Regions from separate parts of the Halomonas sp. AOP5-B2-8 genome, predicted to be linked through region 2. Evidence: predicted binding sites of a transcription regulator. Region 2 holds the regulator's gene; the other holds the start of a gene.

Region 1 (5,543 bases), on a different contig from region 2:
TGCGCTTACCAGGAGCGCCTTGAACAAGTTCGTCGCTGGCTGGATGAAGAACCGCTGCTGAATCATTCATTAGCCCGTTTGGCCGAGCACGCAGCGATGAGCCCAAGCACCCTGTTACGCCACTTTAAGCTGGCCTACGGATTAGCCCCCATCGACTATTTGCGAAAGCGCCGCTTAGCGCTAGCCAAGGAGCTGCTCATGCGTGGTCATAGCGTGCAACAGGCTGCTCACCTAAGTGGCTATCGTCACGCCAGTAATTTCATTACGGCTTTTCGTAAGCTGTATGGCATCTCACCCGGCGGTTTATGCCATCAGGCGGGCTGAATGAAAGTTCCCGCATTTGACGCGATCTGACGATTGCGCATAACGCATGGCTGAGATGGCATAACTATTCCCACTCCATTAATGGAATAATTCTCAATTGTTAAAAAATTCACTTGAGAAGAATAACCGATGCCATCTTTTCCCCGTCTAACGCTCACTGCTTTATTACTGGCATATCCCCTTCACGCATTGGCGGATGCAAAGGAGACGCTCAACAATCTTGTCGTTACCGGAGAGCGGCTTGCCGATAATAGCGAAAGCACGCAGCGATACACGGTGCCGGCTAGCCGTAGTGCAACGGGCTTGTCGCTGACGCCTCGTGAAACGCCGCAATCCGTTAGCATCATTACCCGCCAGCAGATTGATGACCGAGCATTACAAACCAGCGGTGACGTGCTCGCTCAGGTACCTGGCGTTTCACCCAGTCGTGCCGATAGTAACCGTATGAGCTATTCCGCACGCGGCTTCACGATTCGCAGCTTTCAGTTCGATGGGCTGAGCATTCCCATCAACAATTTCTGGAATTTTGGGGATACAGATTGGGATGCTGCTATCTATGACCGTGTGGAAGTAGTACGCGGCGCGACGGGGCTTTTGACGGGTGCAGGCGACCCCTCTGCGAGCGTGAATTTTATCCGCAAACGCCCGCTGCCTGACGCGGCAATCTCGCTTTCTACCAGCATAGGGCGATGGGATCGACGCCGGATAAGCGCTGATGTCTCGACACCGTTAACCAGCGATGGCACGACGGGCATCCGCTTTGTCGCTGCCAAAGATCGCAATGACAGCTTTATTAGCCACCAGGGAGATGATCACGACACGTTATATGGCGTGATCAGCAGTGAACTGTCGTCTGCGACGCAGTTAACGGCAGGCGTTGAATACCAGCGCAATGACTCTGATGGCATGGGCTCTGGCGTGCCCGTTTTTTACGCCGATGGCGACCGCACCGACTTTGATCGCAGTGCCTCTAACAATACCGCCTGGTCAACGTTCTATAACGAAACCACGCGCGCGTTTGCAGACCTCAGCCACACGCTGGATAACGGCTGGACCTTGCGGGCGGCCTACAGCCATAACGACGGTAACTACGGCATGCAGTACCTATACCGTGGCGGCTACCCCGACCGAGATACCGGCCTTGGCATGTCGAGTTCTTACTTGAACTACCGCGGCAACCGTACTCAGCAAACGGTCAATCTCTCCGCAGAGGGCAATTTTGGCCTCTTGGGGCGCCAGCATGAGCTGGGCATAGGCTGGATGTATAACGAGGACGATTTCGATATTTTGACCGCGTCACCCGCGGGTGCAGCGCCGGATGCCGGTAGCTTCTTCAACTGGCGCGACAGCGTGGTTGCCAAGCCCGCATGGGGAGATTTTGCTAACGCTGATAGCATGCGCGTCACTCAAAGCGGCGGCTATGTGGTCTCACGCTTTTCACTCAGTGACCCGCTGAGCCTGATTGTCGGCGCACGCCTGAGTGACTGGGAGCTGGATCAAAACTACTTCGGCGATGAGCGGCAATATCGCTATAGCAACGAGCTAACGCCCTATGCAGGCCTTGTTTATGACGTGACCGAGCATACCTCGCTATACGCGAGCGCTACAGAAATTTTTCAGACTCAGAACGCTCGCTTTGAAGACGGCTCACTGCTGGATCCTCTGCAGGGGCGTAGCTATGAGATCGGCGCTAAAACCAGCTTGCTGCGAGACCAGCTGGATGCCAGTGTCGCCGTGTTCAGAACAGAGCAAAATAACGCCGCTGAAGCGATCCCGGGCGTAGAGGTTATCGGCCAGCCCGGTACACAGGCAAACCGAAGCATTGATGGTAATCAAGTTAACGGGCTGGAGCTGGAACTCATCGGTGAGGTGCAGCCTGGCTGGAACCTGAGCGCGAGCTACACCTTAGCGCAGGCAGAAACGGCCCAGGGAGAACGCACCAATACGTCCCACCCGCGCCAGCAGCTTAAGCTGTTTACCGCCTACCAGTTGCCGGGCACATGGCACGACCTGACCGTGGGCGGTGGCGTGCGCTGGCAAAGTGATATCTCGCGCGCTGCCTCTAGCCCGAACGGTAGTGTGCAGGTCGGCCAGGATGCTTATGCTGTTGCCGACCTGATGGCCAGATACCGCTTCAATGACAATCTGAACGCTCAGCTAAACGTCAATAATCTCTTCGACAAGGATTACTACGAGCAAATTGGCTTTTATAGCCAGTACTGGCTGGGCGAACCGCGTAGTGCCACCGTTTCATTGAACTGGGATTGGTAAGAACCGGCCGTTAGGGTTGTGTCCACCACAGCCCTAGGTTAACCAGATACGCGGCGTATGCGCTTCACGCTCAATCCAACGCGGACGCAGTAGCCGCCAGGCCTGCTCGCACAGCGACCAGGCTTCATTGCGTGAATGACCCAAGTAGCGCAGCAGCAGTACGCCGTAACGCACGGTGACGGCCCAACGAGGGTTATCCGGCAACGCCTCGCGCAGGGCATCAATAGCGGCAGGTGCATCAGCAATACCTACCGCCCAGAGGGTAGCTTGTACGGTCGCACCACCTTGCCCCCAGCGCCCCGCAAAGCGTGGGTGTAGCGGGTCTAACGGCTGGCGCTCTAACCACAGCGGTTTGCCATCTAGCGTGAGCCGAAAGTGTTGTTCAATGCGCCCCGAAACGTAGGGCAAATTGCTTGCCGGGCGCCCCAGCGCCATCATTTCCCAACCTAAGCAGCGAGCACTGCCGTGTAGGGCAATATGCGTGCGCTGCTCACCTTTCGAGCCATCAAAGGCGATGGTTTCTTGGGGCAGCCATTCCAGAATCGCGTTATCTTCCACGCTTAGCTGGGTATGTTGAGTCCAGGCAACGCCTTGGCTGTCGGCTTTATAGAGTTTATTGGCAGCCGGAGTCGTCAGCAGCGCATGGGCACCGCTCTCTACATGAGCACTAATGGTAAGCGCATCGCCACTCACCAGTCCGCCCGGTGGGTGAAGCACGTACACATGGCACGCCTCACTTCGGCCTTCTGGGTAAAACGGCCGTTGCACCCGCAGCGGGCCTTGGTGGCGCGCCTGTACCATGCGGGTAACGCCGTCGCGCTGGGCAAAACGTAAGTCCAACGAAGCCGCCCAGTGGCGGCCTTGATCAAAGCGGTGGCCAGAGGCAAGGGGAGATTTTGCGATATCGCATAGCATCATAATTAGCTATCGCTTCCTTTCAGTAAGCCGTTAGCTAAGTAGTGCAATTAATGCGCCAAAATGGTGAAAAATTATTTTCCAGCTCTAAGACAATGACTTAAACAATTTCTCCCTACACCTAAAAATTTTCAATGCACCACAAAAGATCAAAAAAATAACAATTTGCACCAAACAAGAACGTACAGGCGCTGCTTATGCTGCCAACGGGGCTGCATAAGCAGGTAAATATATCGATTAAAGGGGATAACGCGGCTAGACAACCGCTCTGCCGCAAGGGAGTGAAGGAGCCAGGTATTGGAGAGAGGTGTGGGCAACGTATTAGACATCACCTTGCAAACGTGACATTAGGCTCTGTACGAAAACTGCCTTCGCTCGCCGACTTTTCGTACAAAGCCTAGCCCGCAGGACGCGGCTCTACTTGGCGACTCTGCTTAGCGACTCTGGCCTAACCATTTTACCGGCTCTCAAAGGGCGGAATGGTGAGCTTCCTCAAGTGAGTTTTCGGTCAGTATAACTAGCGCGCCGGTAATCAGCGCCTGCATACCTTGCGCTAGATCAATCTCCATTTCCGCCTCTTCTTCAGCACGATCTACCGCGTCATCAGGCGCCTGTCCTATCACCGAGTAAATCGTGTCTGCCACGGCAAAACAGTGAAAGGCGACCGTCGCAAGCAGCCAACGCGCCTGGGCCTGGGAAATCTCATAGACCTCCGCAATATGCGCTTGGTGCGCATGGATTTTTTCAATCATGGGCTGGGTCGCCGCCAAGCGACGGATTACGTAGGGCGTTAGGCCTGGGTGCGCTTTGACAAACTCGGCTATCGACATGGCAAAGGTGAACAGATACGCCTGAAGCGCTTGGGATTCCTCTCGACGAGCGCGCGGAATGCTCCAGCGTCGAAAAATCTCTTCGGCCACCAACCTCTTCAGCGCCTTGAGATTCGTCACGTGCTTATACAGCGCCATATGGCTGATGCCTAGCGCGCTGGCCACCCCAACAAAGGTGATGTTGGGCAGACCGATTTCGATACCCGCATTGGCAATACGCTCAAGCGTGATGGTAGGCGGCCGCCCGCGTGCTTTAACTGGCTGTTGCGTTGTCATATTGCATCCTTGATCGCTGACGTCCCCTATCTAGCCACTCACTCACCTTAGGGTCAATTAGTTGATTGACATGCAATTATATTAATTAGTTTATTGCCATGAAACTAATTATCTATTAGCCTAACTAAACGCGACTAATTCTCGTTACAGATTGCTGCTATGCAGGTTCGATAACCCCCTATGGCCGAGTACTAACGCTTCATGAGCACGCACGATACATCGAAATCCCAAGGTAAGAGCCCCATCAGCCAAGTGCTGGCCCCTATACGCACACGGCTTTTTGCCGCGGCAATGCTGGCGGGCATCGGCACGATATTAACGATGGTGCCGCTTGCCGGTATGGCACATATCGCCAAGATTCTTGTGTCTGACCCAGGCGCCGCCTGGACGTTATCAACCGCCAGCATGCGTGAAATCGGCTGGGTGGTAGCCGCCAGCGTCGCGAGCCTTTTCGTCGGCATGGGGTGCATGTTCCTGGGCGAGCTGGTCGCGCATCTGGCGGATAACCAACTCACCTACCAGTTACGCTTGGCTGTTATGCGGCGCTTGTCCCAAGCACCGCTTGGCTGGTTTACCAGCCGTGCATCCGGCGATGTAAAACAGGCGATGCAAGACGATATTGCGACGCTGCACAGCCTGACCGCGCACTTTTACACGGCGGTAGGACGCGTGCTTGGCGCCTTACTGATCTCGGTGATCTACCTGCTCGCGCTGGATTGGAAAATCGCCGTGATTACGTTACTGCCGCTGCCCGGTTTCTTTCTTTTCCTGCGCCGGCTGATGCAAGCCGGCAAAGCCAATATGGGTGAGTTTATTGCCCAGCTTGAGCGCATGAATAACGCCATCAATGAATTTGTCTGTGGCATTCCCGTCGTCAAGGCCTTCGGTACCACCGGACAAGCCTATCGTGGCTACCAAGCCGCCGTG
Region 2 (5,543 bases):
AACCGATGTTGCGATTATTAAGCACAGCATATCTCAGCACATCTGCCCCAATAGCAGCTGAAGTACTGCCTACTAGCACTGCCAAGATGTTATTCTTAGCGCTTGTCGCCTTTTATATTTTCAATCGCCAAGAGATATCGCTATGCGCCAGCCTCTCGCCTCCCTCAGCTTACTGCGCGAAAGTGCCTTACGTACGCTGCAAATTGAGCAGGCAGCTATTGGTGGCCTGCAGGCCAAGTTAGATGAAAACTTTGACCGCGCCTGCGAGCTTATACTCGCCTGCCAGGGGCGCGTCGTGGTCACTGGCATGGGTAAATCTGGCCATATAGCCGGCAAGCTTGCCGCCACCCTAGCCAGCACCGGCACACCCGCCTTCTTTGTTCACCCAGGTGAAGCCAGTCACGGCGACCTGGGCATGATTACTCGCGCCGACGTTGTGTTGGCCCTGTCTAACTCAGGCGAAACGGCCGAAGTGACCGCCCTTCTGCCGCTACTGAAACGTTTAGGTACGCCGCTGGTCAGCATGACAGGGCGGCCTGGCTCCACGCTCGCTAAGCATGCTGATGCGCATCTAAATAGCGGCGTTGAGCGCGAGGCATGCCCGCTGGATCTCGCCCCCACTAGCTCGACCACTGCCGCCCTAGCGCTGGGTGATGCGCTCGCCGTAGCACTGCTGGAAGCCCGAGGCTTTACGGCAGAAGATTTCGCTCTTTCCCATCCGGGTGGCAGCTTAGGCAAGCGCTTGTTGCTGCGCGTGAGAGACCTTATGCACGATGGCGCACGCTTGCCGCAAATTCCGCTAGGCAGCCCGCTGCGCGACGCTTTATTGGAAATTACCCGCCAAGGGCTGGGCTTTACCTGCGTGGTTGATAGTGACGGTCGTTTAGCCGGGGTATATACCGATGGCGATCTGCGGCGCACGCTGGATCAATACCACAACTTACGCGACGTCTTAGTCGATGATGTCATGACTCGGCCAGGTAAACGTATCGGCCCCGACATACTGGCAGCAGAGGCGGTACGCATTATGGAAGAGGGCCGAATTACGGCACTCGCGGTGGTTGATGAACAACAGCGCCCGGTTGGTGCCTTACATATGCATGACTTGCTTGTTAGCGGCGTTATTTAACGTATTTATCGCAAGATTTAGCGACTTCTTAAAAGAATGGAGGCTTTATGACCCTATCTGCAGCCCTACTTGATCGACTTCGCCGCGTTCGTCTATTGGCGTTAGATGTTGATGGCGTACTCACCGATGGTCGACTTTACTTTCAGGCTGACGGCATCGAAATTAAAGCCTTTCATACTCAGGATGGCCATGGTCTAAAGCTGCTTAAGCGAGTCGGCATCCACGTCGCGCTGATTACTGGCCGCGATTCGCCCATGGTTAGTCAACGTGCCGCAGCGCTGGGTATCGACCATGTCTTTCAAGGCTGCGAGGATAAGCTCGCCACCTTGCGCGGCCTGTGCCAGCGTTTGGATATAGAGCTAGAGCAAGTCGCCTATTGCGGCGATGATCTCCCCGACCTATCGGTTATCAAGCGCTGTGGTGTCGGCATTACCGTCCCCAATGCGCCGGACTATATGCACACTCATGCCGACTGGACAACGGAACGGCTTGGCGGGCACGGCGCGGTACGCGAAATTTGCGATACTCTGCTTGAAGCCCAAGGGCACTGGAGCGCAGTGCTCGACACTTACTTGCACGGCCGCACATAAATGCTTAAGCATCTTAAAACACGCCTAGGATTAACAGGGCTTTTTATCGCCTTGGGCGTGCTATTGGTGTGGCTTGGCCCAGGCGGGCCTCAAAAAACCGCTATCGACCCAGAAGCGCAGGCCCAAGAGCCAGGGCACGTACTTCAGGATGCTGAAATCACTCTGTTTGGCGACAACGGTAACGTCTTGCAATCATTAAAAACACCGCGCCTCATCCATACGCCGCAAAGCGGGAAAACCTGGTCTGAGAGCCCTCAGGCCACCCTGTATGACAGCGATGAGCGCCAGTGGCTAGCCAGTGCCGATGTGGGCACGCTTAATACCAATACGCAGTCCCTCGTTATGTCCGGCTCCGCGCGACTTATTGCGCCAGACGAAGGATGGCAGCTGGATACTGAAGAACTGCACTATGATGGCCTCACTCAACATGCATGGAGCGAGGCACCGGTATTACTGCAACAGCCGCCCCAGCAAATGAATGCTTCACATATGGATGTATGGTTAAACGATAGCCAGGTCCGCTTATCTGACGGTGTGCGCGGCACTCATCCACCGGCCACACAACGCTAACAGGAGTCGCCATGAAAGCACTTATCTACACCGCCCTTTTTGCGCTTGCCGTGCCGCTATCCGCGGCAGCCCAAACCAGCTCGTCTTCACAACAGGCCCCCGTGGAGGTGGAAGCCGACCGCCTAGATCTTGATCAGCGCGCGGGCACCGCCGTCTACACTGGGGATGTCAATATTCGCCAGGGCGAAATGCAGCTGCGCGGCGAACGAGTGGAAATTCAACGCAATGAGGCGGGCGAGCTTTCACGGGCAACGTCGACCGGTGAGCGTGCTTATTTGCGCCATCAGGCCGAAGGGCAAGAAGGCCCGACGGAAGGCTGGGCTCGGCGGATTATTTATCACGTCGCCGAACGCCGAGTGGAGCTCGTTGATCAAGCTGAATTGACACAGCAGGACGACAAATTTACCGGAGGTCGGCTTGAATATTTCATCGACCGTGAAGTGATTCAAGCGCGCTCAGACGTTGAAGGTAGCGAGCCACAGCGTATACGCATGACCATTCAGCCTGAACAATAGAGAGTCTATCGATGGCAACTGCTGACAATGCGCCGATAAAAACATTATATGCCCACCACTTGGCAAAAAGTTACAAACGTCGCCGCGTAGTTAAAGATATTAACTTGGAAATCTCCCAAGGCAGCGTCGTTGGCTTACTCGGCCCTAACGGCGCGGGCAAAACCACGTCGTTTTATATGATTGTCGGGCTGGTCAAATCTGACGCCGGCAAAGTGGGTATTGACGACTTAGATTTAACTCGCGCTCCGATGCATGAGCGCGCAGCGGCGGGCATTGGCTACCTGCCCCAAGAAGCGTCTATTTTTCGCAAATTATCGGTTGCCGATAACATTATGGCGATATTAGAAACGCGCAAAGAGCTCGACCGCCCAGGTCGCGAAGAGCGCCTGGAGGCTCTGCTTGAAGATTTCCATATCACCCATATTCGCGACAACCTAGGCATGAGCCTCTCAGGCGGAGAGCGTCGCCGTGTAGAAATTGCCCGCTCGCTAGCGACCGAACCCGCCTTCATCTTGCTAGATGAGCCCTTTGCCGGGGTTGACCCCATTTCAGTGGGCGAGATTAAAACCATCATTCGCGCGCTGAAACAGCGCCACATTGGCGTTCTGATTACCGATCATAACGTCCGTGAAACGCTGGACATTTGCGATATCGCTTATATTGTCGGCGATGGCCATATCATCGCCAGCGGCCCCCCGGCATCTATCCTCACTAACCAGCAAGTCAGGGATGTTTATCTGGGCGCAGATTTTCGTCTGTAGGCTTATTTTTGCCCATAAATCCCGCCTTATAACGCTTTAACTACCAATGGCATGCTTATTGCACTTGCACCCAGCTCCCACTCGCACTAGGGTAAAGCATTCCGATTAACGAGTGGTTCTCAAATGGTCATGAAAGCTTCTCTTCAACTGCGCATTGGGACACAGCTGACCATGACACCTCAGCTGCAGCAGGCTATCGCCCTGCTGCAGCTATCGACTCTGGATCTTCGTCAGGAAATTCAGCAGGCCTTAGATGCCAACCCCATGCTGGAACAGGAAGATGAGTTCGGTGAAGAGGCCGTAAGCGAGCCTAAAGAGGAGGAGTGGTCAGAGAGCATTCCCACCGAGCTTTCCGTTGATAGCGACTGGTCGGACACCTATCAAGACATTGGCGGCACTGGCAGCAGCAGCGAGGGCCCTGATTTTGAGCGCCAGGCTGCCGAACAGAGCCTTCACGGCCACCTATTGTGGCAACTCGCCATGACCGATTTTAGTGTGCGTGAACAGCTGGTTTCCGAGAGCCTCATTGATGCACTAGATGCCAACGGCTATTTGACCCAGCCGCTTAATGATATTCGTGAAGGGCTACGCGCCCAGGGCATTGATAGCCTTAGCCAGCGCGAAGTCGAAACGACATTATTAAAACTGCAGCAATTCGAGCCCACCGGTATTTTTGCCCGCGACCTGCGTGAATGTTTGATGCTGCAGCTCGCCGCCCTGCCAGATGATACGCCACTGCTGGTGCCTGCTCGTAGGCTAGTGCGTCAGTTTCTTGAAGCGCTCAGCAAAGATGACATGCGCTTACTCAAGCGACGCTTAGGACTCGATGACGAGCAGCTAGCCGATGTCATCCAGCTAATTCGCAGCCTAGATCCACGCCCAGGCAGCGCTTATGGCGTGACCAACGACAGCTACATCACGCCCGACCTGGTGGTGCGTCATGATAATGAAGGCTGGCATTTAGAGCTCAATCAGGACGCCCTGCCTCGGTTAAGAATCCAACCTGATTACGCCAGCCTGATAAAGCGTGCGGACAAAAGTCAGGATAATCAGTTTTTGAAAGAACACCTGCAGGAAGCGCGCTGGTTAATTAAAAGCCTTTCGAGTCGTAACGACACGCTGCTGCGAGTGGGCCGTGAAATCATTACCCGTCAAATCGGCTTTCTCGAACATGGCGAAGAATCCATGAAACCGCTGATTTTGGCCGATATAGCCGCAGCCGTTGAAATGCATGAATCAACGATTTCACGGGTGACAACGCAGAAATATATTCATACGCCGCGTGGCGTGTTCGAGCTGAAATACTTTTTCTCTAGCCAAGTGAGTGGCCAGGATGGCGACAGCCACTCCAGTACCGCGATCCGCGCCCGCCTGAAAAAGCTGGTTCACGAAGAAGCGCCCAGCAAACCGCTTTCTGATAGCCGCTTAGTGACATTATTAGAAGAAGGTGGCATTCAAGTTGCAAGGCGTACGGTAGCCAAATATCGTGAAGCCATGGGCATTCCCTCTTCCAGTGAGCGGCGCCGTTTGCGCTAGGATCTGCCAGGTTGCAGCGAAACTCTCGACAAGGGCTTTGCAACGGGGCAAAAAGGGTTACAATCAAAAGGGCTACATATCTAAGTACTAAGTACAGTCCCTAAGTACGGTTCCTAAGCACGGTTCCTAAGTACAGTCCGATAGATAAGGAGTACGTCAATGCAAGTAAATATCACTGGTCATCACGTAGAACTGACTGACGCCTTGCGTGACTATGTTAATGAAAAGCTTGAACGTGTTGAGCGTCATTACGACAATATAACCACTGTGCAGGTCACCCTATCGGTGGAGAAAGAACGCCAACAGGCAGCCTGCACACTGCATGCAGCAGGCGCTGACTTACATGCAGAAGCCCTAGACAGTGATATGTATGCCGCTATCGATGCGCTAGCGGACAAAATTGATCGTCAACTCGTTAAACATAAGGAAAAAGCACAAGCTC

Evidence for each region. The regulator sigma-54, encoded in region 2, starts transcription at its own class of promoters, with help from an activator protein. The targets are predictions, from matches to a motif close to TGGCACNNNNNTTGCTNT.
Region 1: ACT3RP_RS10605 (urease accessory protein UreD) is a predicted target of sigma-54. The motif match lies at 3,554-3,571, and genes of this name have one in related genera.

Annotation. Positions count from the first base shown of each region.
Region 1 covers NZ_JBQSVS010000004.1:101,214-106,756, reverse strand. Annotated here, with positions in the region: gene ACT3RP_RS10615 (helix-turn-helix transcriptional regulator) at 1-324, shown strand, start outside; gene fauA (TonB-dependent alcaligin siderophore receptor FauA) at 454-2,595, shown strand; gene ACT3RP_RS10605 (urease accessory protein UreD) at 2,629-3,513, opposite strand; gene ACT3RP_RS10600 (TetR/AcrR family transcriptional regulator) at 3,978-4,616, opposite strand; gene ACT3RP_RS10595 (ABC transporter ATP-binding protein) at 4,818-5,543, shown strand, end outside.
Region 2 covers NZ_JBQSVS010000003.1:488,586-494,128, forward strand. Annotated here, with positions in the region: gene ACT3RP_RS09850 (KpsF/GutQ family sugar-phosphate isomerase) at 143-1,129, shown strand; gene ACT3RP_RS09855 (KdsC family phosphatase) at 1,177-1,719, shown strand; gene lptC (LPS export ABC transporter periplasmic protein LptC) at 1,720-2,289, shown strand; gene lptA (lipopolysaccharide transport periplasmic protein LptA) at 2,301-2,804, shown strand; gene lptB (LPS export ABC transporter ATP-binding protein) at 2,816-3,565, shown strand; gene ACT3RP_RS09875 (RNA polymerase factor sigma-54) at 3,689-5,101, shown strand; gene hpf (ribosome hibernation-promoting factor, HPF/YfiA family) at 5,261-5,543, shown strand, end outside.